DNA from 4 places in the Pseudomonas sp. GW456-L12 genome. Region 2 is predicted to be linked to each of the others. Evidence: predicted binding sites of a transcription regulator. Region 2 holds the regulator's gene; each other region holds the start of a gene.
The links. The regulator sigma-54, encoded in region 2, starts transcription at its own class of promoters, with help from an activator protein. The targets are predictions, from matches to a motif close to ANTGGCATNNANNTTGCTNT.
Positions count from the first base shown of each region.

Region 1 (7,767 bases), on a different contig from region 2:
CGACAACGCCATGCTGTCGAAATTCGCCGGTGGCCTGGGCAACGACTGGACTCCGGTGCGCGCGCTGGGCTCGTACATCAAGGGCACCAACGGCAAGTCCCAGGGCGTCGTGCCGTTCCTGAAAGTGGTGAACGACACCGCGGTAGCCGTGAACCAGGGTGGCAAGCGCAAAGGCGCTGTGTGTGCCTACCTGGAAACCTGGCACATGGACATCGAAGAGTTCATCGAGCTGCGCAAGAACACCGGTGACGATCGTCGTCGTACCCACGACATGAACACCGCCAACTGGATCCCCGACCTGTTCATGAAGCGCGTCTTCGACGACGGCAAGTGGACCCTGTTCTCGCCATCGGAAGTGCCGGACCTGCACGACCTGACCGGCAAGGCCTTCGAAGAGCGCTACGAGTACTACGAAGCCCTGTGCGAATACGGCAAGATCAAGCTGTTCAAGACCATCCAGGCCAAAGACCTGTGGCGCAAGATGCTGTCCATGCTGTTCGAAACCGGCCACCCTTGGCTGACCTTCAAGGACCCGTGCAACCTGCGCAGCCCGCAGCAGCACGTGGGCGTGGTCCACAGTTCGAACCTGTGCACCGAGATCACCTTGAACACCAACAAGGACGAGATCGCCGTTTGCAACCTCGGCTCGATCAACCTGCCGAACCACATCGTCGACGGCAAGCTGGACACCGCCAAGCTGCAACGCACTGTGAACACCGCGGTACGCATGCTCGATAACGTGATCGACATCAACTACTACTCGGTACCGCAGGCGAAGAACTCCAACTTCAAGCACCGTCCGGTCGGCCTGGGGATCATGGGCTTCCAGGACGCGCTGTACCTGCAGCACATCCCTTACGGTTCCGATGCCGCTGTCGACTTCGCCGACAAGTCCATGGAAGCGGTGAGCTTCTACGCGATCCAGGCTTCCTGCGACCTGGCAGACGAGCGTGGCGCCTACGAGACGTTCCAGGGTTCGCTGTGGTCCAAAGGCATCCTGCCGCTGGATTCGCAACAGATCCTGATCGAATCCCGTGGCCAGAAGTACATCGATGTCGACCTGAACGAAACCCTGGACTGGGCACCGGTGCGCGCCCGCGTACAGAAAGGTATTCGTAACTCCAACATCATGGCCATCGCGCCGACCGCAACCATCGCCAACATCACCGGCGTGTCGCAGTCGATCGAACCGACCTACCAGAACCTGTATGTGAAATCGAACCTGTCGGGCGAATTCACCGTGATCAACCCATACCTGGTTCGCGACCTCAAGGCTCGCGGTCTGTGGGACTCGGTCATGATCAACGACCTGAAGTACTACGACGGTTCCGTGCAGCAGATCGAGCGTATCCCGCAAGAACTCAAGGAGCTCTACGCGACGGCCTTCGAAGTGGAAACCAAGTGGATCGTCGACGCCGCCAGCCGTCGCCAGAAGTGGATCGACCAGGCTCAGTCGCTGAACCTCTACATCGCCGGCGCTTCGGGCAAGAAGCTCGACGTGACCTACCGCATGGCTTGGTACCGTGGTCTGAAAACCACTTACTACCTCCGTGCCCTGGCCGCGACCAGCACCGAGAAGTCGACCATCAACACCGGCAAGCTGAACGCTGTTTCCAGCGGCGGCAACCACGGTGACGACTCGGTCCTGGCGGCTCCAGCCGGTCCTGCTCCAGTGCCGAAGGCTTGCGCCATCGACGAGCCGGATTGCGAAGCTTGCCAATAAGCTGAGCCGACAGGCGCCTTCCGGCGCTTATCCGAACCCCCGACAGGCCCTGCCTGCCGGGGGTTTTCTTTGGCCTGGGGAAAAGCCGCCCTATCCGTCCTCCGCAGCCGCTACCGGCTGCCCCCACCCGAGCGTCATGACTCATCGCGAGCAAGCTTCGCTCCTACAGAAGCAGATTGCGGTGAATGAATCTTGCGGGCACAAAAAAGCCCCTGCAGTGAGGGGCTTTTTTCGAGCGCTGTCAGCCAGCCATTATCAGGTCATCTGAATAATGGTCTGCATGATGGTGCTCTGGGTGGAGATGGTCTTGGCGTTCGCCTGGTAGTTGCTCTGGGCCTTGATCAGGTCCACCAGCTCGTTGGTCAGGTTGACGTTCGACTCTTCCAGGGAGTTGGACACGATCGAACCCAGGGTGCCGGTTTCAGGAGCATCGTAACCCGGTACGCCCGAGGCGTAGGTTTCTCTCCAGCTGGTGCCGCCTACCGGCTGCAAACCTTGTTCGTTGGTGAAGCTGGCCAGGGAGATCTGGCCGATGGCCTTGTTCTGGCTGTTGCTGAAGTTGGCGAACAGGGTACCGGTGCCGTCGATGGTCAGGTTGGTGATCTGGCCAGTGGCGTAGCCGTCCTGCACCGGCAGCGAACGCGCGGTATCGGCGTTGAACTGCGTGGTGCTGGTCATAGAGATGGTTACGCCGCCGGGATTGGCGCTGGAACCGTTGGCCTTCCACGTACCGTTGGTCACAGTGCCAGGCACCCAACCCGCCAGGGTCAGGTTGTTGCCCGGATTAGGTGTAGTGGCAGGCGGAGTGATGACCGAAACCAGTTTGCCGGCGGAGTCGAAATTCATGGTCGATGCAACTGGAGCCGTAGCGCCGGTGGTGGTCGGAGCGGAACCATCGAGGTTACGACCATCGACCAGGGTGTAGGTCTTCCAGGTGTTGGCACCGGTTTTCACCATGTACTGGTCCAGCTTGTGCTCGTTGCCCTGGCTGTCATAGATCGGTGTGCTGAACTGCTTGGTGTAGGTTTCCACCTTGGTCGGATCGAAGGCAAAACCTGTCACGCTCTGGTCGATGACCGGCGCGGTGGAGTTCAGGTTGATGGTCGAGGACACCGAGCTGGTGGCCTTCGGCGACAGGTTCGAGGTGTCGATACGCAAGTCGGTCAGCACGCCGTTGACGATCTTGCCATTGGCATCGACCGCATAGCCTTGCAGGCGGGCAGTGCCATCGGTGTTGGTGATGTAGCCGTCCTTGTCAGTCTTGAAGGTACCGGCGCGGGTGTAGGTCAGCGAGCCGTTGTCGCTCAGCACGAAGAAACCTGAACCCTGGATACCCATGTCCAGTACGTTGCCGGTGTTGTTCACGTCGCCCTGGCCGAACTGCTGGGAAACGTTGGCCAGGCGCACGCCATTACCTATGGTCTTGCTACCGGTGCCCAATTTGGTGGCCGAGTAGACGTCGGCGAACTCGGCACGGGACGATTTGAAGCCGGTGGTTGCCACGTTGGCGATGTTGTTGCCGGTCACGTCCAGTTGCTTGTTGGCAGCATAGAGACCGCTAAGGCCGATATTAAAAGACATATTCCACTCCTTGTGCCGCGTTAGTCGGCTCTAGATACCAATGGTTTGAACTTTGGAGAGCGCCACGGGGCTGCTCAGTCCCGCGAGGTTCAACATCAGCTCACCGCCGGTCTGGCTGATGGTGACGCTGTTGACCGTCGCCGGCAGGTAGGTGACCAGGTCGGTCGCCTTGCCATCGATCTTTGTGCTGGCCTTGAAGGTGTAATTGCCCGGATCGGCCTTGGTGCCGTCGGTATTGGTGCCGTCCCAGACAAAGCTGGTACTGCCGGCCTTCTGGCTTCCCAGGTCGAGGGTCTTGACCGTTTTGCCATCCTTGTCGGTGATGGTCACGGTGACGCCGCTGACGCCGGTAGGCACTGTCACCGAACCGGTCATGCTCTTGGTGGTGTCGACCTGGGTGGTACCGGTCTGGACGATCACCGAACGCCCCACCAGGGACGAAGCCTGCAGGGCCTGGGACGACTTGTAGTTGCCAGTAATGGAGTTCACCGAGGTATTGAGGGTGGTGATCCCTTCCAGGGTGGAGAACTGCGCCAACTGAGCAACGAACGCGCTGTTGTCCTGAGGGTCCAGCGGGTTCTGGTTTTTCAGCTGGGTCACCAGCAACTTCAGGAACGCGTCCTTGCCCAGCTCATTTTTGCCCTTGACGCTATTGGTGGCCGCGGCCAAGCCGTCATTGCTGGTGGTCGGGGTTTTCTTCGAGGAGTTCGCAAGGATCTCCTTGAGCGTCAGGCTACTGGTGGTATCGGTAACACTCATCTGAGTCGCCCCTTATCACTGACCGAGGGTCAGGACCTTCTGCATCATGGTTTTGGCGGTGTTCATCATTTCCGCGTTGGTCTGGAACGAGCGGCTGGCGGAAATCATGTCGGCCATTTCTTCCACCACGTTGACGTTGGGGTAGTAGACATACCCCTTGGCGTCGGCGGCCGGATGGTTAGGCTCGTAACGCGCCTCGAGGCTGCTCTGGTCCTCGACCACACCCAGCACCTGAACGCCCTGACCGGCCGCGTCCTGATTCTGGAACAGCGACTCGCTGCCGCCGCTTTGCGCGCCCTGGAACATGGTGGCGAACACCGGGTGGCGCGCACGGTAGGTCTGGTCGATGCTCGAGGAGACTGTCTCGGCGTTGGCGATGTTACTGGCGACGGTGTTCAAGCGAGTGGTCTGAGCACTCATGCCACTACCGGCAATATTGAAAACACTGGCGAGGGACATGGATTACTCTCCGCGCAGGGCTGACACCAGCCCTTTGAATTTGCTGTTGAGCAGCGTGAAGCTGGCCTGGAAGTTCACCGAGTTCTCGGCGTAGTTCGACTGTTCCAGTTGGGCATCCACGGTGTTCTGGTCGATCGACGGCTGCATCGGTGTGCGGTACAGCAGCGATTCGTCGCCGCTGCCCAGGCCTTCGGCTTCGATGTGCCGGCTGTTGGTCATGTTCAGGGCAAAGGTGCCGTTCTTGGTTTTCTCGTTCTGCTCGGCGAGCACGGCAGAGAAGTCCAGATCCCGAGCCTTGTAGTTCGGGGTGTCGGCGTTGGCGATGTTGTTGGCCAGCACCTCGGCACGCTTGGCGCGAAAGCCAAGAGCCTGCTCATGAATGCCGAGCGCTTTATCGAAGCTGATGCTCATGTCGGGAAACCTTCGACCAGATTTTTCGTAAACGGGATATAGCAAGCTACGTGCCAAGTGCTCAAAGCCCGTAAATCAAGGCTTTGCCGGCAGCGGCAAAGCGGCAATGCCAGAAAAGCGGCAAGGCATTTCCGCGAAACGTCAGCAAAGCGGCAATGCAGCGGTTGCCGCCTCTCCTGCGCTGGCAAAATCGCAGGCACCAAAAAAGAGGCCCGAAGGCCTCTCTTTTCAACAACGACAATCTTACTTCGCCTGGTAGATGATCCCAGGGCTGCACTGGACCATCTGGTAATGGTCGGGCAATCCATTGAGCGCCTCGGAAGCCCCGAGAAACAGGTAACCACCCGGCTTCAGGGTGCTGTGAATGCGCATCAGGATGTCCTTCTTCACCTCGGCGGAGAAGTAGATCAGCACATTGCGGCAGAACACGACGTCGAATTTGCCCAGGCTGGCATAGCTGTCCAGCAGGTTGAACGAGCGGAACTCGACCCGGCTCTTGATCGGCGCCTTGACCACCCAGCGCCCCGGCCCCTTGGGGTCGAAATAGCGCTGCAGGCGGTCGGCCGACAAACCGCGACCGATCGCCAGGCTGTCGTACTCGCCGGTCTTGCAGTTGTTCAGCATGGTCCCGGACAGGTCGGTGGCAACGATCTGCACCCCCATCTTCAGTTGCCCGATGTTGGTCTTCTCGAACTCGTCGATCGACATGGACAACGAATAGGGTTCCTGCCCCGAGGAACAGGCCGCCGACCAGATGCGCAAGCGCTGGTTGGGGCTGGCCTTGATCGCCTCCGGCAAGACCTTGTTCTTCAACACCTCGAATGGATAGGTATCGCGAAACCACAGGGTTTCGTTGGTGGTCATGGCGTCGACCACCATCTCTCGCAAACCGCTGCGCGGCTGGGACTGAATGCGCTGAACCAGCTCCCCGAGGGACTTGATGCCTTGCTGTTCCATCAGTTTGTTGAGACGGCTCGACACCAGATATTGCTTGTTCTCACCCAGCAAGATCCCACAGGCTTTTTCCAGGAACACCCGGAACTGTTCGAAATCCAAATTACCCGTAGACAATGATGCCGCCTCTTAAATCGTGTGACCGCCAGGGATGGATATCCCTAGCTGTTATCTGCTGCTTTGATCCGGTCGACAACCCGGGATGCCAGGTCATCAGGACGAAACTTGGCAAGGAAGTCATCGGCACCGACCTTCTTCACCATCGCCTGATTGAATACACCTGACAACGAAGTATGCAGGATGATGTGCAGCTTTTGCATGCGTGGATCGTTGCGTATTTCGGCCGTGAGGGTGTAGCCGTCCATCTCCGGCATCTCGATGTCGGAGATCATCATCAGAAACTCTTCTTCAGGTTTCTTGCCCTCGTCGACCAGCTTGCGCAGGTAATCCAGCGCCTGTCGACCGTCGTTCAAGGCCACCACCTCGACCCCCACGGTCTGCAGGCAACGCGTGACCTGCTTGCGCGCCACCGACGAGTCATCGACTGTCAGCACCCGCAGTGAAACAGCCTTGTGCTGAGTCTCGACATCCACCACGCCTACCGAAATGGTCTCGGGCGTCGGCGCGACCTCGGCCAGCACCTTCTCGACGTCGATGATTTCCACCAACTGATTGTCCACCCGCGTCACCGCCGTCAGGTAGTGATCGCGCCCCGTCCCCTTGGGTGGCGGATGGATCTCCTCCCAGTTCATGTTGACGATGCGCTCGACCGACCGCACCAGAAACCCCTGGGTCTTGGTGTTGTACTCAGTGATGATGACAAAGGGGTTGCTCAGATCCTGCAACCCGCCTGAACCGGTGGCCATCGCCAGGTCCAGGATCGGAATGGTCGCCCCTCGAATATTCGCGACACCGCACACCACAGGACTGGATTTGGGCATCAACGTCAGTTTGGGGCATTGCAGCACCTCCCGAACCTTGAATACGTTGATCCCGTAGAGCTGCTGCCCGTCGAGACGGAACAACAACAGCTCAAGGCGATTCTGCCCTACCAGTTGCGTGCGCTGGTTCACCGAATCCATTACACCAGCCATGCCCAGACTCCCCAAAGCTTAAGATCCGACGCGCTCATCGCTAAACGGCACGGCGCTTGCTTTTTAACTGTTATGAACGCCAAAACGACATTTTCCCGACGCCTGACATCAAACTACCGCAGATTGCTGTACGGGCTGTCGGCTTTGTTTTTTTTAAACCCTGGCCATCCTGCCGTTGCTGACTCGGTAACCCTGCCTGATCTACTTATCGGCGTCACTCAGGGGTTTCTTGAATTCACCGTAGAAGACTATCTGGAAACCAGTCAAACGCCTGGGCGCTACGAGATCCAGGTCAATCAGCTCGACCCGCGGCTGCGCATGCCGCATTGCGACAAGGAATTGACAGCGACCCTGGAAAGCCCGGCACAGCCGCTGGGACGCGTGACCGTTCGCGTCCGTTGCGACGGCGCCTCGCCCTGGACCGTATTCGTGCCCGCCCAGGTCAAGCTGTTCCGCGAGGTGGTGACCACCACCCGGCCACTCAAGCGCACCGGCATCATCAGCCCCGAAGACGTGATGCTGCGCGAGCGCGATATCGGCCAGATCAACCAGGGCTATCTGACTTCAGTGGACCAGGCCATTGGGCAGAAGCTTGTCCGACCAATGGTCGCCGACCAACTCGTCACCCTGGTTCACCTGGAACAGGCGGAAGTGGTACGCAAGGGCGATCAGGTGGTGATCTCTGCCCGTAGCGGCACGCTGAACGTGAAAATGCCCGGTGAAGCCTTGTCCAATGGCGGTATGAGCGAGCAGATCCGGGTCAAGAACCTCAATTCACAACGGGTC
Region 1 is NZ_JBWKZA010000002.1:348,458-356,224, forward strand. It holds gene AC07Y9_RS04085 (ribonucleoside-diphosphate reductase subunit alpha) at 1-1,723, shown strand, start outside; gene flgE (flagellar hook protein FlgE) at 1,979-3,304, opposite strand; gene flgD (flagellar hook assembly protein FlgD) at 3,335-4,063, opposite strand; gene flgC (flagellar basal body rod protein FlgC) at 4,079-4,522, opposite strand; gene flgB (flagellar basal body rod protein FlgB) at 4,526-4,933, opposite strand; gene cheR (protein-glutamate O-methyltransferase CheR) at 5,177-6,004, opposite strand; gene AC07Y9_RS04115 (chemotaxis protein CheV) at 6,049-6,981, opposite strand; gene flgA (flagellar basal body P-ring formation chaperone FlgA) at 7,054-7,767, shown strand, end outside.
Region 1: the regulator sigma-54 is predicted to act here: its motif matches at 4,972-4,991, upstream of flgB (flagellar basal body rod protein FlgB).

Region 2 (7,767 bases):
GCATGTCCAGAGCGAGCGCGGCGAAGTCAACCCGGACGGCACCGAGGTCGAGTTGATCGATTCGGTACGGGTTTCGCGCACCGACGAGAAAAATCGCAACCTGCTGATCACCACGACCCGCATGACAGTATTCCCGCAGAAGCAATATGCGCAGACCGATCAAGACGTTAGAATCGACGGCGCCGGCGGCGTGACGACTGGCAAGGGAATGAAAGCGTATTTGAAAGACGGCAGGATGAACCTGCTATCGAACGTAAGAGGACAGTATGAGGCTCGTTAAAACCCTCCCTATTTTGCTCGGTCTGGGCGCAGCACTGGGAAGCGTGAGCGCCTGGGCTCTGCCGAACGATAGCCAGCAACCGATCCGCATCCAGGCCGACGACGCTCAACTGGACGACAAGAATGGCGTAGCCACCTACAGAGGCGACGTGATCATCACCCAGGGCTCGATGAAGGTCACCGGCAATACCGTGACCATCACCCGCACCCAGACCGGTGATATCGACGTGGTGACCTCGGTGGGCAACCTGGCCTACTTCGAGCAGATTCAAACCCAGGGCGACACCAAGCCGGTCCAGGGCTACGGTGTGACCATCCAGTACCACGCCGCACAAAACCGCGTCGTACTGATCGACCGCGCCAAAGTCGTCGACAAGGACGGCAACATCACCCAGGGCGAGAAAATCGTCTACGACACCAACAAGAAGCTGGCCAGCGCCGGTCGCGCCACCGGCAGCAAGGTCACCGAGTCGCGCCCACGGATCGACATGGTCATCCAGCCGAAAAAGAAAACTGACGAAAAGGCCCAGTAATGGCAACTCTGAAAGCTCAGCACCTGGCCAAGAGCTACAAGAGCCGCCAGGTCGTGCGTGACGTCAGCCTGTCCATCGACAGCGGCCAGATCGTCGGCCTGCTCGGCCCCAACGGCGCCGGCAAGACCACCTGCTTCTACATGATCGTCGGCCTGGTCCAGGCCGATCAGGGTCGCATCCTGATCGACGACCTGGATGTCAGCCACCAGCCAATGCACGGCCGCGCCCGCGCCGGGATCGGCTACCTGCCGCAGGAAGCCTCGATCTTCCGCAAGCTTTCGGTGGCCGACAACATCATGGCCATCCTCGAGACCCGCAAGGAGCTCGACAAGGCCGGCCGTCGCCAGGAGCTGGAAAGCCTGCTGCAGGAGTTCCACATCAACCACATTCGCGACAACCTGGGCATGAGCCTTTCCGGCGGTGAACGTCGCCGCGTGGAAATCGCTCGCGCCCTGGCCACCGCCCCCAAGTTCATCCTGCTCGACGAACCTTTCGCCGGCGTGGACCCGATCTCGGTAGGCGACATCAAGCAGATCATTCATCACCTGAAGGCCAAGGGTATCGGCGTGCTCATCACCGACCACAACGTCCGTGAAACCCTGGATATCTGCGAAACCGCCTACATCGTCAACGACGGTCAACTGATCGCCGAAGGCGACGCCGAAACCATCCTCGCCAACGAGCTGGTCAAGGAAGTTTACCTGGGCCATGAGTTCCGCCTGTAAGCCCTGAGGTGTTTGGCTGGTCGCCAGAGCGCCCGCCCCAATAAAACCCTGCTGTTTTTATTGTTACAGCGCTCTAGGCAAACACTTCAGTTTCAGGCATATAATTTGCTTATGTTTGGCGCTCACGCGCCCTGTAGTGGATGGCGCATGTGCGCCGGCGAATAAGGTGTTAAGCCCCTGCCATGAAACCATCGCTAGTCCTCAGAATGGGCCAGCAGCTGACGATGACACCGCAGCTGCAACAGGCCATCCGCCTGCTCCAATTGTCGACCCTGGACCTGCAACAGGAAATCCAGGAGGCCCTGGAGTCCAACCCGATGCTCGAGCGCCAGGAAGAAGGCGACGACTTCGATAACACCGATCCGCTGGCCGACAACGCCGAGCAGAAACCCAATACCGATATCCAGGAACCCTCCTACCAGGAAACCGCCCCGACGGTGGACAACCTCGAGGACGGCGAATGGAACGAACGCATTCCCAACGATCTGCCGGTCGACACCGCCTGGGAAGACGTCTACCAGACCAGCGCCAGCAGCCTGCCCAGCAACGATGACGACGAGTGGGATTTCACCACCCGCACCTCGGCCGGCGAAAGCCTGCAGAGCCATCTGCTCTGGCAGTTGAACCTGGCGCCCATGTCCGACACCGATCGCCTGATCGCCGTGACCCTGATCGACTGCATCAACAATCAAGGCTATCTGGACGAAACCCTCGAGGAAATTCTCGAAGCCTTCGATCCGGAACTGGACATCGAACTCGACGAAATCGAGGCCGTCCTGCACCGTATCCAGCAATTCGAGCCCGCCGGCATCGGTGCCCGCAACCTGGGCGAATGCCTGCTGCTGCAACTGCGCCAGCTGCCTGCCAAGACCCCTTGGCTGACTGAAGCCAAGCGCCTGGTCAGCGACTTCATCGACCTGCTCGGCAGCCGCGACTACAGCCAGCTGATGCGGCGCATGAAGCTCAAGGAAGACGAACTGCGCCAAGTCATCGAACTGGTACAGAGCCTCAACCCACGGCCGGGCTCGCAAATCGAATCCACCGAAGCCGAATACGTGGTCCCCGACGTCATAGTGCGCAAGGACAACGAACGCTGGCTGGTGGAGCTGAACCAGGAGTCCGTGCCGCGCCTGCGCGTCAACCCACAGTACGCCGGCTTCGTGCGGCGCGCCGACACCAGCGCCGACAACACCTTCATGCGCAACCAGTTGCAGGAAGCCCGCTGGTTCATCAAGAGCCTGCAGAGCCGTAACGAAACCCTGATGAAAGTCGCCACCCAGATCGTCGAGCATCAGCGCGGCTTCCTCGAGTACGGCGATGAGGCTATGAAACCGTTGGTCCTGCATGACATCGCCGAAGCAGTCGGCATGCACGAGTCGACGATTTCACGGGTGACCACGCAAAAATTCATGCATACCCCACGGGGCATTTATGAACTGAAATACTTTTTCTCCAGCCACGTAAGTACCTCCGAAGGCGGTGAATGCTCGTCCACGGCGATCCGCGCGATCATCAAAAAACTGGTCGCCGCGGAAAATCAGAAAAAGCCGTTGAGTGACAGCAAGATCGCTGGTTTACTGGAGGCACAAGGCATTCAGGTAGCCCGTCGTACCGTCGCCAAGTACCGCGAATCCCTGGGGATCGCGCCTTCCAGCGAACGGAAGCGGTTGATGTAGCCGCCGGGCTCGCCACAGCGTTCCAGTGGCAGGTCAATCGACCTGCCGCTTTATGCACTGGCAACGAAGGAGAAGCTGTATGCAAGTCAACATCAGTGGACACCAACTGGAAGTGACCGAACCTCTGCGCGCTTACATCGGCGAAAAACTCGACCGACTTGAGCGGCACTTTGACAAGATTACCAATGTGCAGGTAACGCTGGCCGTCGAAAAACTGAAGCAGAAAATCGAGGCCACGCTGCACATCCATGGTGGGGAAGTCGTCGCCAATGCAGAACATGACGACATGTATGCCGCAATCGACTTGCTCACGGACAAGCTTGACCGCCAACTGAAAAAGCATAAGGAAAAGCAACTCCACCTTCTCCAAGGCACGGGTCGCTAACACTCCCCTCCCATGATCCGACTTGAAAGCATCCTGACCCCCGGCCGTTCCCTGGTGAACGTGCCGGGCGGCAGCAAAAAACGCGCCCTCGAACAAATTGCCAACCTGATCAGCCGCGAAGTGCCTGATCTTGAGATGCAAGATGTCTTCGAAAGCCTGATTGCCCGTGAAAAACTGGGCTCTACCGGTTTTGGCAACGGCATTGCCATTCCACACTGCCGCCTCAAAGGCTGTGAGTCGCCCATCAGTGCCCTGATGCACCTGGACGCTCCCATCGATTTCGACGCCATCGACGGCGCACCGGTCGACCTGCTGTTCGTACTGCTGGTCCCGGAAGCCGCCACCGATGCGCACCTGGAACTGCTCCGGCAGATTGCCAGCATGCTGGACCGCAAAGAAGTGCGCGACAAACTGCGCAGCGCCACCAGCAACGAAGCCTTGTACAAGGTTGTCCTGGACGAACAGAACGGTCAGTAATCATGCGTTTGATCATCGTCAGCGGCCGGTCCGGCTCAGGTAAAAGCACCGCCCTCGATGTACTCGAGGACAATGGCTATTACTGCATCGACAACCTGCCGGCCGGGCTGTTGCCCGAGCTGGCCGAACGGGCGTTGATCCACACCGAACTGACACAGCCCCTGGTCGCCGTGTCGATCGACGCCCGCAACCTGCCCAGCCACCTGTCGCGCTTCCCCGAACTGCTCGAGGAAGTCCGCAGCCGGCATATCCAGTGCGATGTGCTGTACCTGGATGCTGACGAAGAAACCCTGCTCAAGCGCTTTTCCGAAACCCGCCGCCGCCACCCCTTGAGCAGCAACAATCGCTCGCTGGCCGAGGCGATCCAGGACGAAAGCCATCTGCTGGGACCGATCGCCGACCTGGCCGATCTCAAGGTCAACACCACCAACCTGAACCTGTATCAACTGCGCGATACCATCAAGTTGCGCCTGTTGAACCAACCGGAACCGGGCACCGCCTTTCTGGTGGAGTCTTTCGGATTCAAGCGTGGCATGCCGGTCGATGCCGACCTGGTATTCGATGTACGCTGCCTGCCCAACCCGTACTGGAAACCCGAGTTGCGTGCCCAGTCCGGGCTCGACCAGCCGGTTGCCGAATACCTGGCCGCCCAGCCGGACGTCGAGGAAATGTTCCAGGACATCTCCAGCTACCTGCTGAAATGGTTGCCCCGTTTCGCCGCCAGCAACCGCGCCTACGTCACTATTGCCATTGGCTGCACGGGCGGCCACCATCGCTCGGTCTACCTGACCGAACGCTTGGGCCAAGTCCTGCAAAAGTCCCTGAAGAACGTCCAGGTTCGCCACCGCGACCTTAGCTGAAAGGATCTACCCCGCGATGCCTGCTCTGGAAATTGAAATCATCAACAAACTGGGCCTGCATGCCCGTGCCTCGGCAAAGTTCGTCGGCGTGGCCGGTCAGTTTCCTTGCCAGATCCGCGCAGGGAGAACGCCGGAGTCGATGGTCGACGGCAAGAGCATCATGGCAATGATGATGCTGGCCGCCGGCAAGGGCACCAGGATTCATCTGAAGACCGAAGGCGAACAGGAGCAGGAGGCGCTGGAAGCGCTGGTGGCACTGATCAACAACTTCTTCGACGAAGGCGAGTAAGGTCGGCAAGGCAAACCTGCCGCAAAGGCACTCAAGCGAGTGCCGTATCCATGACCATCATCAGGCAAAAGCCGACACACAAGCCCAGGCTGGCCAGCTTCTCATGACCGTTGCGTCGGGATTCGGGAATCACTTCGTGGGTCACCACCAGCAGCATCGCCCCCGCCGCCAACGCCAGCCCGAGCGGCAACAGCATCTCGGCCAAGCTCACCAGCCACGCACAAAGCAACGCGAACACCGGCTCCACCAGGCCTGAAGCGGCGCCGATCAGGAATGCCTTGACCCTGGACATGCCGGCGCCAGCCAGCACCAAAGCAATCACCAGCCCTTCCGGCACATCCTGCAAGGCGATGCCCATGGCCAGGCTGTCCGCCTCCGGCATGCCTCCACCCGCGGAAACACCTACGGCCATTCCTTCGGGAATGTTGTGGGCGATGATGGCAAACACAAACAGCCAGATTCGCGGCGGGATGACCGGATGCTCAAGGGTGCCCACCAGTTTCTCCGGGTTGCCCCCCGAGACTTTGCGGTCCACCAGAAACAACCCCAAGGCACCGAGCATGATGCCGAAGCTGATCAGGCCACTCGACGCCCAGGGCGACAGTCCGAGTTTTTCCGCCGCAGCGATCCCGGGCACGATCAACGAAAAGGCCGTAGCCGCCAGCATCACCCCGGCGCCGAATCCCAACAGGGTGTCACTCAGCGCCAGCGGCATCTTGCGAATGACCAACACGGGCACTGCCCCCAGCGCGGTTCCCAGGGCACAGACCGCCCCACCCTGCAATGCACGCAACAAGCGCGGCTCCAGGTCCAGCCAGGACAAGCCCTGGGCAACCAGCAATGCAGTACCCGCCAACAGCAACAGCGAACCGAATGCGTAACGAAACATCCGCCCGCTGCTGATCGTCAGTGTTTCAGTGCCCATAGTCAGCCTTAGGTCTTTTTTATAGGAGGGGGCTCAAACCAGTGCGGCCTGATAGCGCTCGGCTACTTCAGGCCAATTGATCACGTTGTAGAACGCATTGATGTATTCCGGCCGCCGGTTCTGGTAACGCAGGTAATAGGCGTGCTCCCACACGTCCAGACCGAGAATCGGGGTATTGCCGTTCATCAACGGGCTGTCCTGGTTGCCGCTGCTCTCGACGACCAGGGTCTTTTGCGGGGTCACGCTGAGCCAGGCCCAACCGCTGCCAAAACGCGTGAGCGCGGCCTTGGTGAAGGCCTCCTTGAAACTCTCGAAACCGCCCAGCTGCTCGTCGATCGCCTGGCCCAGCGCACCGTTCGGCTTGCCTCCGCCGCTCGGCGCCATCACCGCCCAGAACAGCGAATGGTTGGCGTGACCACCGCCCTGGTTGATCACCGCTGCACGCAACTTCTCCGGCAATTGCTGGACCCCGGCCACCAGCTTTTCCACCGACCAGTCGGCCCATTCGGTGCCTTCCACGGCCGCGTTGAGGTTGTTGATGTAGGTCTGGTGATGCTTGGTGTAGTGAATTTCCATGGTCTGCGCATCGATGTGCGGTTCCAGGGCGTCGTAGGCGTAGGGCAATGCAGGCAAGGTAAAGGACATATCAATGTGCTCCGTAATGAGGGGCATTCGGGGTCGCGGTGCCGGCAGTCGATTGCGCGACATTGCTCTCCAGCAGGCGATGCGTACGGGGGTATTCACCGTGCTCACCGATGAAGTTGAGCAACTCGACATAGGTCTTGCTGCTCTGGCGCAGCGCGGCTTCCCGCAGCGCCGGCGCCAGGCGGCTGTCCTGCATGGTCTGCAACAACCGCTGATGGATGGCGCAGAGGTACTCCGCGCTCTCCTCCGGCTGGTTCAGGCGCAGGTGCAGGTCCGCCAGGTTGTGATGGGAGATGACACAAGCCGCCACCGCTTCGTCGGCATCGCTCCAGCGCTCGAACAACACCTGCGCCAGGGCCAGGGCCTGCAAGTAATACTCGCGGGCATCCACCAGGTCGCCCTGCATGAAGAAACGGTTTGCCCTTTCGATCGTGCGTTTCCAGTGCTCCATGGTGAACCTCCAAAGCAATGTCGGGATTTACACGCCGCCCGCGGTGAGTTTTTCCGGGTCGAGCAGGATCTCCAGCTGGCTGCGTGACAGATCAGTGTGTTCAAGGGCGACATCGATCACCGGGCGCCCCTGCTTGTAGGCGGTCTTGGCGATTTCAGCGGCCTTCTGGTAGCCGATGATCGGGTTGAGCGCCGTGACCAGGATCGGGTTGCGCGACAGCGCCTCCTTGAGCTTGGGCTCGTTGACCTTGAAGCTAGCAATCGCCTTGTCCGCCAGCAGGCGGCTGGAATTGGCCAGCAACTCGATGCTGCTCAACAGGTTCTGGGCGATGATCGGCAGCATGACGTTCAGCTCGAAGTTGCCCGACTGCCCCGCCACCGTGATCGTGGTGTCGTTGCCGATCACCTGGGCCGCCACCATCGCCGTGGCCTCCGGAATCACCGGGTTGACCTTGCCGGGCATGATCGAAGACCCCGGTTGCAACCCTTCCAGCTCGATTTCGCCGAGGCCGGCCAACGGCCC
Region 2 is NZ_JBWKZA010000008.1:128,303-136,069, forward strand. It holds gene lptC (LPS export ABC transporter periplasmic protein LptC) at 1-280, shown strand, start outside; gene lptA (lipopolysaccharide transport periplasmic protein LptA) at 267-812, shown strand; gene lptB (LPS export ABC transporter ATP-binding protein) at 812-1,537, shown strand; gene AC07Y9_RS12960 (RNA polymerase factor sigma-54) at 1,720-3,213, shown strand; gene hpf (ribosome hibernation-promoting factor, HPF/YfiA family) at 3,293-3,598, shown strand; gene ptsN (PTS IIA-like nitrogen regulatory protein PtsN) at 3,611-4,075, shown strand; gene rapZ (RNase adapter RapZ) at 4,078-4,935, shown strand; gene AC07Y9_RS12980 (HPr family phosphocarrier protein) at 4,952-5,224, shown strand; gene AC07Y9_RS12985 (ZIP family metal transporter) at 5,256-6,149, opposite strand; gene AC07Y9_RS12990 (superoxide dismutase) at 6,183-6,794, opposite strand; gene AC07Y9_RS12995 (DUF2753 family protein) at 6,796-7,245, opposite strand; gene AC07Y9_RS13000 (class II fumarate hydratase) at 7,273-7,767, opposite strand, start outside.

Region 3 (7,767 bases), on a different contig from region 2:
AAAACCCGCGATTTCGTGAAATGGCAGCAACTGGTGCTCGAAGGCCTGAACTATCAGCACGGCGACAGCCTGACGATCAACAAGGTCAACCTGATGCAGCCCTATGCGCGCTTCATGATCAACGATGACCGCACCACCAACATCGATGACCTGCTGATCCCGCAACCGGCCGACAGCGCGCCGAAAGGCGCAGCCAAGCCGGCCGCCAAGGAAAAACCCCTCGGCATCCATATCGGCCAGATCGCCATCAACGACGGTTCGGCCAACTTCGCCGACTTCAGCCTGACCCCCAACTTCGCCACGGCCGTCCAGCAACTCAATGGCCAGATCGGCACCATCGACAGCCGCCAGGCAAAACCGGCCAGCGTCGATATCAAGGGCAAGGTCGACCGTTATGCGCCGGTCACCATCAAGGGCAGCGTGAACCCCTTCGATCCAATGGCCGCACTGGACATCGCCACCAGCTTCAAACGCGTCGAACTGACCAACCTGACCCCCTACTCCGGCAAGTTCGCCGGCTACCGCATCCGCAAGGGCCGGCTCAACCTCGACCTGCACTACGTCATCACCAACGGCCAGCTCAAGGCCGAAAACAAAGTGGTGGTCGAACAACTGGAGCTGGGGGAAAAAGTCGACAGCCCGGATGCCGTGAGCCTGCCACTGAAACTGGCGGTCGCCTTGCTCAAGGATGTCGACGGCAAGATCTCCATCGAACTGCCGGTGACGGGCGATCTGAACAACCCGCAGTTCAGCGTCATGCCGATTGTCTGGCAGACCCTGCGCAACCTGATCGTCAAGGCTGCCGCGGCACCGTTCAAACTGATTGGCGGGCTGGTCGCGGGTGGCGGTTCGGAAGACTTGGGCAGTGTCTCGTTCGCCCCGGGCTCGAGTGACTTGAGCCCGGAATCGGAAGCAACGCTGGTCAAGCTGTCCAATGCGCTCAAGGAACGTCCGGCCCTGCGCCTGGAGATCGAAGGCACCGCCGCGCAGAGCAGCGATGGCCCGCTGATCGCCGAGCAACGCCTGGAGCGGGAATACCAGTACAACTACTACAAGATGCTCCAGCGTCGCGGCGACAAGGTGCCGGCCCAGGCGTCGCTGCTGGAAGTACCGGAGAAAGAGAAAGCCCCGCTGCTGGAAGGCATCTATCGCACACGCCTCAAGACCCAGCCACCGGCCGAATGGAAGGACCTGGGCAAGGAAGAGCGCACCGCGAAAATGCGTGAAGGCGTGATCAAGTTCTGGAGTGGCAGCGATGTGCTGTTGCGCCAGTTGGGCCAGGAACGGGCCAGCAGCATCAAGGACTTCCTGGTGGACAAGGGCCAGCTGGCGGACGACCGGGTCTACTTCATCGATGCCAACCTTGGCCAGGCCGAAAGCGATGGTCGGGTCATTACCCCCATGCACCTGGACGCCGAATAATCCCCCTCCCCGCCGCCCCGGAAACGGGTCGGCCCGGCGGTTTCCCCCGCCATAAACAGAACAGGCCCCGACACACTGTGCCGGGGCCTGTTCTGTTTACAAAAGGAGCCACTTCCCTGTGGCCATTCGCATGAACCTTCAAGGAAGCGGTAGATGAATCCTCTACCGCATCTTCTCCCTGTCCAGGAAAGAAGCTTGAGGCTTAGTCGGTTTTCAAACCGTCAGCCGATACTGCCTTCACGCCTTTGATGTTCTTGGCGATGTTGACTGCGGTTTCTTTCTGCGCCGCGGTCAGAGCAGTGGTGGAGGACAGGGAAACCACACCCTTGTTGGTTTCGACCTTGATGTCGGTACCAGGAATGCCTTTTTCAGTTACGAGATCCGCTTTGACTTTGGTGGTGATCCAGGTGTCGGAAGTGGCTTCCTTGGCCTTGGTCACTTCACCCGCCGCGAGCACCATTGGCGCCTGAGTAGCTTGAGTGGTCTGGGCAAATGCGACGTTAGCCATGGTCAGGGTCAGAGCGGTAGCAGTTGCAGCAGCGATAGCGAACTTCTTCATACGAGTAACTCCTGTTCTTCTGGAAAACCTGCTCCAAGTCCTGGCAGCAGGGTTACTTAAGTAGATTGCAGGCGTTATGCCAAGTTCAGAAAAACAATAAAACCCTTAAATATCAATGAATTACAAATCCACCCAAGCACTCGCGGTCATGCAAAATGCATGACCGGCGAATAATCTGCATGCAAGTTGCACTTCCCAGGCGAGCTAACTTCCTGAATTCTCGATACTTTCCCCAAGGGCGCGCTGGCGCGTGGCGTTTCACGCGCCGAGCAAGCGAGAACCGGGCTCAGCTGCCGCTGGCGGTGCAGCCTTTGGGGGAGTAGTCCGCGGGGACAGTGGTGGTGCAGACCCAGCCATCGGCCGTGGTGCGGGTCAGGGTGACGGTCTTGTTCAGCACCGGTGCCGGTGCATTGAGGATGGTGCAGCCGATTGTTCCCGCTCCGGTCGAGGCGGAACCCGCAGCGGTCATGGTGCAGTTCGACGTTGCCGCCTTGCCCCCCACCAGCTCCAGGGTCGGATCGCTGCCCTGGTTCAGCACGTCCTCGAAGTTGACCTTCAGCGCCGAGGCTTCAGCCAACGCCGCGGTGACCTTGGCCCGCGCCTGGTATTTGGAATACAGCGGCATGGCAAAGGTGGCCAGGATGCCGATGATCGCCACGACGACCAACAGCTCGATCAAGGTAAAACCTTTCTGATACTTCATCTATCTGCTCCAAGCAGGGGATATCCAGGGGTCTGGGCACTCACCACACAGCCATAGCACAGCCTGTGCCAGCGCCTGCGCCCCGGCTGAACGGGGCTTTAGCGGCGCGGAGCTGCGGCAGTGAGCGCCAGAAGTCGCACTATCTGACACTTTTTGTCAGCCAAGTGCCCTGGGCCGGTCGTCGTGACGGGCTACGCTGTCATTCGATCATCGATTGCATTCACTGCCCGCCCCATCCAAGGAACGTATCGGGCCATTCAAACTCTATGAGCCGGACGCCGCGCCCCGCGCAGCGGTCCACTCGCTAACGCACAGGGCACTGCCGGCCCTGAGGACATCCATCACAACCCGGGACTCGACACCATGGCGGTCAAAGCAGCAAAAGTCAGTGTTTACCTGTGGGAAGGCACCGACAGGCAAGGCAGCAAACTGCGCGGCGAATTGAGCGGCCATACCCCCTCGCTGATCAGGGCCCAGTTGCGCAAGCAAGGCATCAACCCGGCCAGGGTCAGGAAGAAGTCCAACTCGCTGTTGCAGCGCACGCCCCCGATCAAGGCCCGCGACATCAGCCTGTTCACCCGGCAACTGGCGACCCTGATCAAGGCCGGCGTACCACTGCTGCAATCGTTCGACATCATTGCCGAGGGCTTCGATAACCCGAACATGCGCAAACTGATGGGCGAGCTGAAACAGGACATCGCCGCCGGCAGCAGCTTCACCAGCGCGCTGCGCAAGAGGCCGCGGTACTTCGACGAGCTGTACTGCAGCCTGGTGGATGCCGGCGAACAGGCCGGGGCCCTGGAAACCCTGCTGGAGCGGGTGGCGACCTACAAGGAAAAAAGCGAAAACCTCAAGACGCGGATCCGCAAGGCCATGACTTATCCCCTGGCGGTGATCTGCGTGGCGCTGGTGGTGACGGGGATCCTGCTGGTCAAGGTGGTGCCGCAATTCCAGTCGATGTTCCAGGGCTTCGGCGCGCAATTGCCGGTGTTCACGCAACTGGTCATCGCCCTCTCGGAATTCGTGCAGCACTGGTGGTGGCTGCTGGTGGGCGCGCTGTTGCTCAGTGTGTTCGGCCTGCGCCATGCCCGCCGGCGCTCACCACGCTTTCGCCACTGGCTGGACGTGGGCCTGCTGAAACTGCCGTTGGTAGCGCCACTGATGTACAAGTCCGCGGTGGCCCGCTACGCCCGCACCTTGTCCACCACTTTCGCCGCCGGAGTGCCGCTGGTGGAAGCCCTGGGCTCGGTGGCCGGGGCCACCGGCAACCAGGTGTTCAAGCAAGCGGTGAACCGCATCAGGCAGGACGTGGCGACCGGCATGCAGTTGCATTTTTCCATGCGCGCATCCGGCATCTTTCCCGGCATGGCCATCCAGATGACCGCCATCGGTGAAGAGTCCGGGGCCCTGGACGGCATGCTGGAAAAGGTCGCGATCCATTATGAGGAAGAGGTCGATACCCTGGTCGACACCCTGAGCAGTCTCATGGAACCCGTGATCATGGTAGTTTTGGGCACCCTCGTCGGCGGCCTGGTGGTTGCCATGTACTTACCCATCTTCCAACTCGGCACAGCGATCTGAACATGTCATTGACTGAGGTCCTGGCCAGCTACCCGCTGGTCTTCGTAGCATCGGTGCTGGTCCTGGGCCTGATTGTCGGCAGCTTTCTCAATGTGCTGATCTGGCGGCTGCCAAAGATGCTCGAGCGCGACTGGCACGCCCAGGCCCGTGACATCCTCGGGCTGCCCGACGAGCCTGCCGGGCCGACCTACAACCTGTTGCTCCCGCACTCCCAGTGCCCGCACTGCGCGCACCCGATCCGCCCCTGGGAAAACATCCCGCTGTTCAGCTACCTGCTGCTGCGCGGACGCTGCTCCGCGTGCCAGGCCCCGATCGGCCGGCGCTACCCCCTGGTGGAGCTGACCTGCGGCCTGGCCTCGGCGTTCGTGGCCTGGCATTTCGGCTTTGGCTGGCAGGCCGGCTTGATGCTGTTCCTGAGCTGGGGCCTGTTGGCGATGAGCCTGATCGATGCCGATCATCAACTGTTGCCCGACGTGCTGGTGCTGCCCCTGTTGTGGCTGGGCTTGATCGTCAATGGCTTCGACCTGTTCGTCAGCCTCCACGATGCGCTGTGGGGCGCCGTGGCCGGCTACCTGTGCCTGTGGTCGGTGTACTGGTTGTTCAAGCTGCTGACCGGCAAGGAAGGCATGGGGCACGGCGATTTCAAGCTGTTGGCCATGTTCGGCGCCTGGGGCGGTTGGCAGATTCTGCCGATGACCCTGCTGCTGGCCTCACTGACGGGGGCCCTGGCCGGGATCGCCATGCTGCGCCGCAACCGCGCGCAAATGTCCACGCCTATCCCTTTCGGTCCCTTTCTGGCCATTGCCGGCTGGATTGCCTTGCTCTGGGGTGGTCAAATAACCGACTCCTATTTGCAGTTTGTCGGTTTCAGATGACCAAGCCTGTTTTCAAACCCTGGATCCTCGGCCTTACCGGCGGTATCGGCAGTGGTAAAAGTGCCGCGGCCCAGCACTTCATCGACCTGGGCATCCATGTGGTGGATGCCGACCACGCCGCCCGCTGGGTGGTGGAACCCGGCCGCCCGGCCCTGGCCCGCATTGCCGAACATTTCGGCGACAGCGTGCTGCAGGCCGATGGTCAACTGGACCGCGCCGCGCTGCGCAAGCTGATCTTCGAGGTGCCGCAACAACGCCTCTGGCTGGAAGCCTTGCTGCATCCATTGATTGCCGATGAAATCGCCGCCCACCTGGCCCGTGCCGAGTCGCCCTACGCGATTCTGGTGTCACCGCTGTTGATCGAGTCCGGGCAGTACGCGATGACCCAGCGGATCCTGGTGATCGATGTGCCGCAACAGCTGCAGATCGAGCGGACCCTGCAACGCGACCGGATCAGCGAACAGCAGATCCAGGCGATTCTCAAGGCCCAGGCGACCCGCGAAGACCGCCTGAGCCATGCCGACGATGTGCTGGTCAACGACCGCGACCTCGCCTGGCTGCACAGCGAGGTCGAACGCCTGCATCACTTTTACCTTACCTTGCGTGGAGGCCAGTCATGAGCCAACCCCTGACCGTGGAATGTCCAACCTGCGGTGCGCCCGTGGAATGGACCGCGAGCAACGTCAACCGTCCGTTCTGCTCGGACCGCTGCAAACTGATCGACCTCGGTGCCTGGGCTGCCGAAGAACACAAGATTCCGGTCAGCCCGGATGCCGAGGACGATCTGTTTTCCGACGATCTGCCGCCTCGCGCCCACTGAAGCCTCAAGGCCGCATGAAAGCGTAATCCTGCGTATCGTCGAGGTTCTCCGCGAGAAACTGCAACTCGTCGGCCAGATCCTCGCCGCTGCGCACCCGCCGACTCTCCTGCACCACCGCGCTGAGCAGGGCGCGCAGGCTCAAGCCCGGTTCGAAACCCTCTTGCTGCGCAGTATCCAGACTCTTGCGTACTTCCTGCCGCGCCCATTCATACACACTCATGACCCTGCTCCCGAACGGTTTTTACCGAGCATGGGACCGCGCCTGCCGAACGTGTTTGATATGGATCAAGAACGCGGATCGTCATCCTTCCACGGTGCCGACAGGTAACGGGTGCGGTTGAAGGTTTCCAGCCATTCGGGGCAGAACACCACCAGGGCGCTGACCACCATGCCGTTGATGAAGGCCTCGGGAAAGATGATCAGCCACAGGTAGCCGATGAAGTCTTCCAGCCATTCCGGCATGGCAAAACTCCCGTCGAACCACAGCAACCCCAGGCCAACCAACAGGCACAGCAAGGCCGACAGCGCGGCGGCAAAAAAACCGGAACAGAAGATATACACGAAGGGATTACGCGGCTGCGCGCGCTCCACCAGGATCGCGCAACATTCGGTGACCAGTACCGGCAGCAGGATCAGCAAGGCGCCGTTGATGCCGACCGCCGCCAGGTCCTGGCGACCCAGCGCGACCAGGCCCACCTGGGCAATCAGCCCGCCGACGATCGCCAGCGGCCAGTCCAGCAACAGGGTCACGGCCGTCATGCCGATGAAGTGATAGGACACCCCGGTATCGAAATCCCGGCGCACCAGCCACAACATGAACAACGCGAACACCGTACCGAACAGCAGATGCTGACGCCGGCTGTCGCTGAACAGCTCGACCCAGGGCGCGCGCCAGGCGGCCCAGACCAGCACTGGCACATAGATCAGCCAGCCGGCACCGAGAGTGAGCGGCGACAGCAGCGCGGCACTGATCATGGTTGCGCCTGCTCCAGCGCTGCACGCAGTTCGGCGGCCGTGCCGTACTCCCGTTGAGCCACCAGCCGGCCATCGTCGAGCTGCAGCCACAGGACTTTATCCACAGCCCCGGCGTAGCGCGGCGCCACCCGCCCGTCACGGTCGAGCATGACCCGGTAGCCATAATCACGCATCGCCGGCACCGCGAACATCCTGGCGATCACCGCCGGCATGCGCTGGATGTCCGCGACGAATACCGTGTGCCGGGCCTCCAGATAACCCGCGGGACGATCCTGCAAGGCGGCGTTTACCAGCTTGGCGCCATCCATGCTGCGCGCCACCAGCAGCGTCCGTGCCTGCCCGTCGAGGCTATAGGCCTGGTCGAATTGATCGAGCAAGGTCCAGGGCGCCAGACGCTCACCAACCTCCACCGCGTGCGCCAGCAATGGCATCAAACCCAGCAACAGCAATGACCAATACTTCACAGCTTCTTCCCCTTCCTTCGGTTAGTTCGCAGCGTCCAGTCTACACCGCCAGAGCGCCCCCACCCGAGGGCCGCATCAGCCATCAAGAACCCCGTAATCACGGGCGAAAGGGAATAAATCGCCACCGGTTGGACAAGAGTCGACCCCTGAACAACACTCCATTTATCCGTCACGCCCTCGCTCACGAATGAGCCAACTTCGTGACACATGCCCAGGCTGCCATTCGTCCTGGATGCGCAAAACCGTCAAAAAACCGATGCATAATGCAAAAAAAGGATTAATCTGCCAGAATTAGTCAATTCATTGACCATCAAAGCAGAAAAATAGTATTGTTTGGCCATCATAGGCCGCCAAAAAACAGACTTTTT
Region 3 is NZ_JBWKZA010000030.1:23,244-31,010, reverse strand. It holds gene AC07Y9_RS26600 (DUF748 domain-containing protein) at 1-1,422, shown strand, start outside; gene AC07Y9_RS26595 (BON domain-containing protein) at 1,625-1,981, opposite strand; gene AC07Y9_RS26590 (pilin) at 2,268-2,684, opposite strand; gene AC07Y9_RS26585 (type II secretion system F family protein) at 3,048-4,265, shown strand; gene AC07Y9_RS26580 (prepilin peptidase) at 4,268-5,140, shown strand; gene coaE (dephospho-CoA kinase) at 5,137-5,760, shown strand; gene yacG (DNA gyrase inhibitor YacG) at 5,757-5,960, shown strand; gene AC07Y9_RS26565 (hypothetical protein) at 5,965-6,180, opposite strand; gene AC07Y9_RS26560 (energy-coupling factor ABC transporter permease) at 6,246-6,935, opposite strand; gene AC07Y9_RS26555 (FAD/FMN-containing dehydrogenase) at 6,932-7,399, opposite strand.
Region 3: the regulator sigma-54 is predicted to act here: its motif matches at 2,738-2,757, upstream of AC07Y9_RS26590 (pilin).

Region 4 (7,767 bases), on a different contig from region 2:
CAGGAACAGGTACAGCAACAGCAGGTTGAGCAACAGCGAGACCAGCGCCAGGGTGCGCCAGACTTTCAAGGGCTCGCGTTCCAGCAGCGGTCTGGGGCGCACGCTGAGGCTGCGGCGCTCGCCCTGTTCCAGCACCAGCAACCACTCTTCGGCGGTTTCATAGCGCTGGGCCGGATCGGCCTGTACCGCGCGTTCCAGGCTCTGTTCGAGCCAGTCCGGCAGGTCCGGGCGATAGCGGCTGGCGCTGACCGGGGTGGTGAAGCGCGGGCGCTGGAAGGCTTCGATTTCGCCGTAGGGAAAATGCCCGGTCAGCAAGTGGTAGAGGGTCACGCCTACCGCGTACAGGTCCTGTCGCGGTGTCGGCGCCACGCCGTTGAAAGCCTCTGGGGCGATATAGCTCGGGGTGCCGGGCAGCAGGTGCGCCTGGTCCTCGGACAGGCCGGGGCAATAGGCCAGGCCGAAATCCAGCAGGCGCAGTTCGCCATCGTCCCCGAGCAGCAGGTTTTCCGGCTTGATGTCGCGGTGCAGGATCTGCCGGCGGTGCAGCAGGCCCACGGCCCGTAGCAGGCGCTCGGCCAGGTCCTGCCACTGTGCCAGCGGCAAGGGGCCATGTTGTTGCAGATGCTCGGCCAGGGTCTGCCCCGGGTATTCGCGCATCACGTAATACAGATGCTGGCGGCTGGTCGCGGCATGCACTTCGGGAAAGTGCCGGCCGGCCACCCGGCGCAGGAACCACTCCTCTGACAGCAGCGATTGCCCGGCCTGATGATCGTCGTGCAGATGACCGGGCAGGGTTTTCAGCAGCCAGGGTTGTTGTTGCGCATCGAGCACGCGGTACAGCAGGGATTGCTGGCTGTGCCCGAGCACCTCGACGACTTGCCAGCCTTCGAAGTGCTGGCCCGGTTTGAGAGGCGGCGGCAGTGGCCATTGCTGCAAGTGAATCAGGGCGTCGCCGATGGAGCTTTCGCCCAGGGCTTCGACCCGCACCAGCAGGGCGCTGGCATTGTCCTGGCTGCCGGCCAGGTGCGCGGCGCTGACCAGGGTCTGCACTGCGCTGTCGAGGTCGGGCTGGTCGCGCAGGATCGCGGCGATGGCGGTGTCGCCCAGGGTGGCCCAGACGCCATCGCTGAGCATCAGGAAACTTTCGTTTTCCCGCAGCTCGCCATCGAGGAAATCCACCACCAGGTGCTGGTCCAGGCCCAGGGCACGCTTGAGCACATGCTGCATGCCGGGTTGGTCCCAGACATGATCGTCGCTGATGCGTTGCAACTGATCGGCATGCCAGCGATAGACCCGGCAGTCGCCGACATGGGCCAGGGTAAAGCGCCGGCCGCGCAGCACCAGGGCGCTGACGGTGGTCAGCAGCGGCTGGCCGCCGCCGTTGGCCTGCAACCAGCGATTCTGCGCCAGCAGCAGGCGTTCCAGGGCCTGGGCCACGGCCCAGGTTTCCGGGGTGGCGTAGTAGTCCAGCGCCAGCGCCTGCAAGGTCGAGCGCGCGGCCAGGCCGCCGTCGGCGCATTGGCTGACACCGTCGGCAATGGCGAACAGCAGGCCCTTGCTGGCGGCCAGGGTCGGCGCCGGGGTGACCAGGCGCAAGGCATCCTGGTTCTCCGCGCGCGGACCGATGGCGCTGGCCTGGGCGTGGCTCAGTCGCAGGCTCATGGACGGCTCAGACCCGCGCCGCGGTGACAGCGGCGGAGCCCCAGGTGGTCCGCCAGCGGCGTTTCACCCCGTGCAGGCCGAACCAGGCCAGCACGCCCAGGCTGGCGAACAGCCACAGGGCCAGTTGATAGCTGCCGGTGCTTTGCTTGATCGCGCCCATGCCCGCGGCCAGGGCGAAACCGCCGATGCCGCCGGCCATGCCGATCAGCCCGGTCATCACCCCGATCTCGCGGCGGAAACGTTGTGGCACCAACTGGAAGACCGCGCCGTTACCCGCACCCAGGCCGAGCATGGTGCACACGAACAGGGCCAGGGCCGCGTAGGAGCTGGGCAGGTTGAAACCGACCGCGGCGATGCACACCGCCGCGACGCTGTACATCACCAGCAGGGTGCGAATGCCGCCGAAACGATCGGCCAGCGCGCCGCCCAGCGGGCGCATCAGGCTGCCGCCGAACACGCAGGCGGCGGTGTAGTAGCCGGCGGTGACCGGGCTCAGGCCGTACTGGTCGTTGAAGTAGCCGGGCAGGGCGCTGGCCAGGCCGATGAAGCCGCCGAAGGTCACGCTGTAGAAGAACATGAACCACCAGCTGTCGCGGTCGCCCAGGGCCTTGAAGTAGTCGGCCATGGATTTGGCCTTGGGCCGTTCCGGAGCGTTCCTGGCCAGCCAGGCGAACAGCACCAGGGTCAGGATCAGTGGGATCAAGGCGAAGCCGAATACGTTGCTCCAGCCGAAGGCACCGGCCAGCAAGGGCGCGAACAGCGCCGCGAATACCGTGCCGGAGTTGCCGGCCCCGGCGATACCCATCGCCTTGCCCTGGTGCTGCGGTGGATACCATTGCGAGGCCAGCGGCAGGGCCACGGCGAACGAAGCGCCGGCCATGCCCAGGAACAGCCCCAGCAGCAGGGCCTGTTCATAGCTGTGGATGCCCAGCTTCCAGGCGCAGAACAGCGCGCCGATGACAATCACCTGACCGATCAGCCCGGCGGTCTTGGGGGACAGGCGATCGGCCAGCAGGCCCATGGCGAACCGCAGCACGGCGCCGGCCAGGATCGGCGTGGCCACCATCAGCCCGCGCTGCTGGGTGGTCAGTTGCAGGTCGGCGGCGATCTGTACGGCCAGCGGGCCGAGCAGGTACCAGACCATGAAGCTCAGGTCGAAGTAGAGGAAGGCCGCGAACAATGTCGGGGTGTGGCCGGATTTCCAGAAGCTTGAATTCATCGCGCACCTCAGCTGTTAAGAGTCTCGAAAGGAGTCATGAGCTTTTGCGTGGGGCGCCATTACGGCCGCTCCACCGGCCCCGGGCTGTGGGGCCAAAACGAAAAAACGCCGCAACCCGTTTCGCCTGGGGCGAGAAGGGTGTGCGACGTCTTTGTCGTAGGTGGGGCAACCGCCGTTGGTTACCTGTGTCGATTACATAGCCAGATTTGTGCCAAGAGTTGCAGTCCTGGTGTTCCAGATCGCGGGCAAGCCTCGCGCCTACAGAAACTCACGGTCTTCTCCGTAGGAGCGAGGCTTGCCCGCGATGGGGCCCGCACCGGTGCCGCAAGCTTTCAGCCCAGCAACTCGCTCATGGCGATGATCTGCTCGGCCACCTGGATCAGCTTCTGCTGGCGGCTCATGGCCTGGCGGCGCATCAGGGTGTAGGCCTGTTCTTCGTTGCAGTCTTTCATCTTCATCAACAGGCCCTTGGCCAGCTCGATGCGCTTGCGCTCGGCCAGTTGCTGGTCGCGGGCTTGCAGCTGCGCGCGCAAGGCCTGGTCGCTCTCGAAGCGGGCCATGGCCACGTCGAGAATGGGCTGCAGGCGCTGGGCCTGGATGCCTTCGACTATGTAGGCACTGACCCCGGACTTGATGGCGTGGCGCATCACGTCGGGGTCGTGCTCGTCGGTGAACATCACGATCGGCCGTGGCTGGTCGCGGCTGACCAGCACCACTTGCTCCATCACATCGCGGCTCGGTGATTCGGTATCGATCAGGATCACGTCCGGACGCACCGTTTCGACGCGTGTCGGCAGGTCGATGGTCAGGCCCGATTCGTCGATTACCTCGAAACCGGCTTCCATCAGGGCCGCCTTGAGCCGACCGACCTTCTTGGCGGTGTCGTTGATCAGCAGGATACGCAACATGGTCTCGGGCTCCTGTCAGCGGCTGGCGAGAAGAGGGGAGCTGTCGCTCATGGCGTGCAGCTGGAAGCTGCGGGCATAGGCGGCCGGGTCCGAACCGTCCCATAGCTTGCCGTCGATCAACTGGCTGCTGCGCATGTCCAGGCCCCAGGATGCGACGCCGACGGCGGTGGCGGCTTCACGATAGAGCTCGAGTTGCTGCACCTGGCGCGCGATGCCCAGGTAATCTGGATCTTCGCGCAGCAGGCCCCAGCGGCGGAACTGGGTCATGAACCACATGCCGTCGGACAGATACGGCAGGTTGACCGCGCCTTCATTATGAAAGCGTAGCGCGTGCGGGTCCTGCCAGCGGTGGCCGAGGCCGTCGGCATATTCGCCGAGCAGGCGCGGCTCGATGCAGTCCAGCGGCGCATCGAGGTACTCGCGGGCGCTCAGCAGTTGCGCGGTGCTCTGGCGGTTCTCGCGGCTCTGCTCGATGAAGCGGCTGGCCTCGAGGATCGCCATGACCAGGGCCCGCGCGGTGTTCGGGTACTGCTCGACGAAGGCACGGGTGCAGCCGAGGACTTTTTCCGGGTGGTCGGGCCAGATCGCCTGGCTGGTGGCCAGGGTGAAGCCCAGGTTCTGGTTCACTGCGCTGGCGCTCCAGGGTTCACCCACGCAGAAACCGTCGATGCGCCCGGCCTGCAGGTGCGCGACCATTTGCGGCGGCGGCACCACCACGCTGTCGACGTCCTGCAACGGGTGGATGCCCTGGGCGGCCAGCCAGTAATACAGCCACATGGCGTGGGTGCCGGTGGGGAAGGTCTGGGCGAAGGTCAGCCTTGCCCGGCTTTGGTGCACGTGCCGGTGAAGCGCTTCAGGAGTGGTCACGTTCAGGGCTTGCAGCTCTCGCGAGAGGTTGATGCTCTGGCCGTTCTGGTTCAGGCCCATCAGCACCGCCATGTCGCTGGCGTTGACCCCGCCGATGCCCAGGTGCACGGCGTAGATCAGGCCGTACAGGCTGTGGGCGGCATCCAGCTCGCCGCTCACCAGCTTGTCCCGCAGGTTGGCCCAGGACGCCTGGCGCTTGAGGTTCAGGGTCAGGCCGTAAGGCTGGGCGAAGCCCTGGGTGGCGGCGACCACCACCGAGGCGCAGTCGCTCAAGGCCATGAAACCGAGGTTGATCGCGGTCTTTTCCGGGGCATCGCTGCCGTTGACCCAGGCCAGCGGGCTGACGGGGAGTTCATTCATGGGGTGGCGCCCTCGATAAAAAGCTTCCATAAAAAAACGTCGCACCCGCGCCAGGCAGAGCCGGCGGGGTAACGACGCCTTTGTCTTTCGACCCACGCCGCCATTGGCCTGGGTGCTGATGCTGGTTGTGGTGCAAGGCATATGCCATTCACCGCTGATTTCGCCGCGTGCCTCGCCTGCGGCCCCCATGCCCGGCTATAATCGCCGCCTCATTTCGCCGCCACCGAGTCAAGCCCGCCCATGTATACCCTGGCCCGCCAGCTGTTGTTCAAACTCTCCCCGGAAACCTCCCACGATCTGTCCCTGGACCTGATCGGCGCGGGCGGGCGTTTGGGCCTCAATGGCTTGCTGTGCAAGGCGCCGGCGCAGATGCCGGTGAAGGTCATGGGCCTGGACTTCCCGAACCCGGTTGGCCTCGCGGCCGGCCTGGACAAGAACGGCGCGGCCATCGATGGCTTCGCCCAATTGGGTTTTGGTTTCGTCGAAATTGGCACCATCACTCCGCGTCCGCAGCCGGGCAATCCCAAGCCGCGGATCTTCCGCCTGCCGGAAGCCGAGGCGATCATCAACCGCATGGGCTTCAACAACCTGGGCGTCGATCACCTGCTGGCCCGGGTGGCGGCGGCCAAGTACAAGGGCGTGCTGGGGATCAACATCGGCAAGAACTTCGACACCCCGGTCGAGCGCGCGGTGGATGATTACCTGATCTGCCTGGACAAGGTGTATGCCCACGCCAGCTATGTGACGGTCAACGTCAGTTCGCCCAACACCCCGGGCCTGCGCAGCCTGCAGTTCGGCGAGTCGCTCAAGCAGTTGCTTGGCGCCCTCAGCCAGCGTCAGCAGGAGCTGGCGGTGCAGCACGGCAAGCGGGTTCCGCTGGCGATCAAGATCGCCCCTGACATGACCGACGAAGAAACCGCCGAAGTGGCGCAAGCCCTGATCGAGACTGGGATGGACGCGGTCATCGCCACCAACACCACCCTGAGCCGTGTAGGTGTCGAAGGCATGGAGCATGGCGACGAGGCGGGCGGCCTGTCCGGCGCGCCGGTGCGCGACAAGAGCACCCACACCGTGAAGGTGCTGGCGGGCGAGCTGGCCGGGCGTTTGCCGATCATTGCGGTGGGCGGTATCACCGAAGGCAAGCATGCGGCGGAAAAGATCGCTGCCGGCGCCAGCCTGGTGCAGTTGTATTCGGGCTTCATCTACAAGGGCCCGGCGCTGATTCGCGAGTCGGTGGACGCGATCGCCGCGTTGCGCTGAGGACAGCGGCTTTTTGCGCGGCCAATAAAAAGGGCTCCTTAAAGGAGCCCCTGGGCCGCAGCCCGCCGTCCGGATGGGACGTGCGTGGTTAAGTCGTTACGTATTCAGATTTTGGTGTCGGAATGTGTGCCCTGTTTTAGCCGACGGCGTGAAGTTCGTTGAGTCTGTGGATTCCCGCAGTGCCGGTCATACCGTCCCAGTTGTCGCCGCGTCCTTCGCGCCAGCCATTGATCCAGGCTTGGCGTACCGACGGTAGAGTAAATGGGCAAAGCTCACGGGACTTGCCATGAACGCCATACTGATATCCGCGCAAAAATGCTCTTTCCAACGGATCACGCTTAAGTCTTCTCATAGGGTGTTTCCCTCACTTGTTGACTGTCTTATGTCCCGTCGGCCTCGTTTGAGGCCGGGCAGAATGCTTCTGCCGTTGGTGCTCGCTGCCGGCGTCGCGAGCGTGGCGTTGGCGTCATTGCGGCGCCAACCTGAGTTGATTTCTAACCAATGCGTCACAACGAGGGAATGATCGTTTTGTCATAAGGACGTAACGATAATGATGTTGAGGCCATAAGAACGGCCTGCTTTACATCGGGTTGATCAGGCAAACCTCGCTCTGATCAGCCTCTTACTGGATGATGGGCTTAATGCTTTAGTGAGAATTCCATTCCGTTGCACTCAGGTATTATTCGATGAAAGGTCGAGTTATGACCTTTTGTTTCGCTGACTTTATTATCTGCCCCGGCATCTAAGCTCTTTTGACCCCAGTGGTCACCGCTAGCGGCGAGCTGAACAGCAGGGGCGGGACGGCACAGATTCGTGCCACGCGAGCGCTCTTCAAGAAAAGCGCTTGATTGAAAACCGGGCGGACGATGCGTTGTCCGTTCACTTATTGCTAAAGGCCCTGAACTCCCATGTCGGATCGCTACGAACTCTTCCTCACCTGTCCCAAAGGCCTTGAAGGCCTGCTCATCGAGGAAGCCGCCGGGCTTGGCCTTGAAGACGCGCGCGAACATACCTCGGCCGTGCGCGGCATGGCCGACATGGAGACCGCCTACCGCCTGTGCCTCTGGTCGCGCCTGGCCAACCGGGTACTGCTGGTGCTCAAGCGCTTCCCGATGAAGGACGCCGAAGACCTCTATCACGGCGTGCATGACGTCGACTGGCAGGACCACATGCTGGCGGACGGCACCCTGGCGGTGGAGTTCAGCGGCCACGGCTCGGGCATCGACAACACTCACTTCGGCGCCTTGAAGGTCAAGGACGCCATCGTCGACCGGCTGCGCACGCCGACCGGCGAGCGTCCCTCCATCGACAAGCTCAACCCGGACCTGCGCATTCACCTGCGCCTGGATCGCGGCGAAGCCATCCTCTCCCTCGATCTGTCCGGCCACAGCCTGCACCAGCGCGGCTATCGCCTGCAGCAGGGCGCGGCGCCGCTGAAGGAAAACCTCGCGGCGGCGATCCTGATCCGTTCCGGCTGGCCACGTATCGCGG
Region 4 is NZ_JBWKZA010000001.1:270,438-278,204, reverse strand. It holds gene AC07Y9_RS01455 (bifunctional protein-serine/threonine kinase/phosphatase) at 1-1,662, opposite strand, end outside; gene AC07Y9_RS01450 (nitrate/nitrite transporter) at 1,670-2,881, opposite strand; gene AC07Y9_RS01445 (ANTAR domain-containing response regulator) at 3,214-3,789, opposite strand; gene AC07Y9_RS01440 (CmpA/NrtA family ABC transporter substrate-binding protein) at 3,805-5,016, opposite strand; gene AC07Y9_RS01435 (quinone-dependent dihydroorotate dehydrogenase) at 5,257-6,276, shown strand; gene rmf (ribosome modulation factor) at 6,413-6,628, opposite strand; gene rlmKL (bifunctional 23S rRNA (guanine(2069)-N(7))-methyltransferase RlmK/23S rRNA (guanine(2445)-N(2))-methyltransferase RlmL) at 7,185-7,767, shown strand, end outside.
Region 4: the regulator sigma-54 is predicted to act here: its motif matches at 5,146-5,165, upstream of AC07Y9_RS01440 (CmpA/NrtA family ABC transporter substrate-binding protein).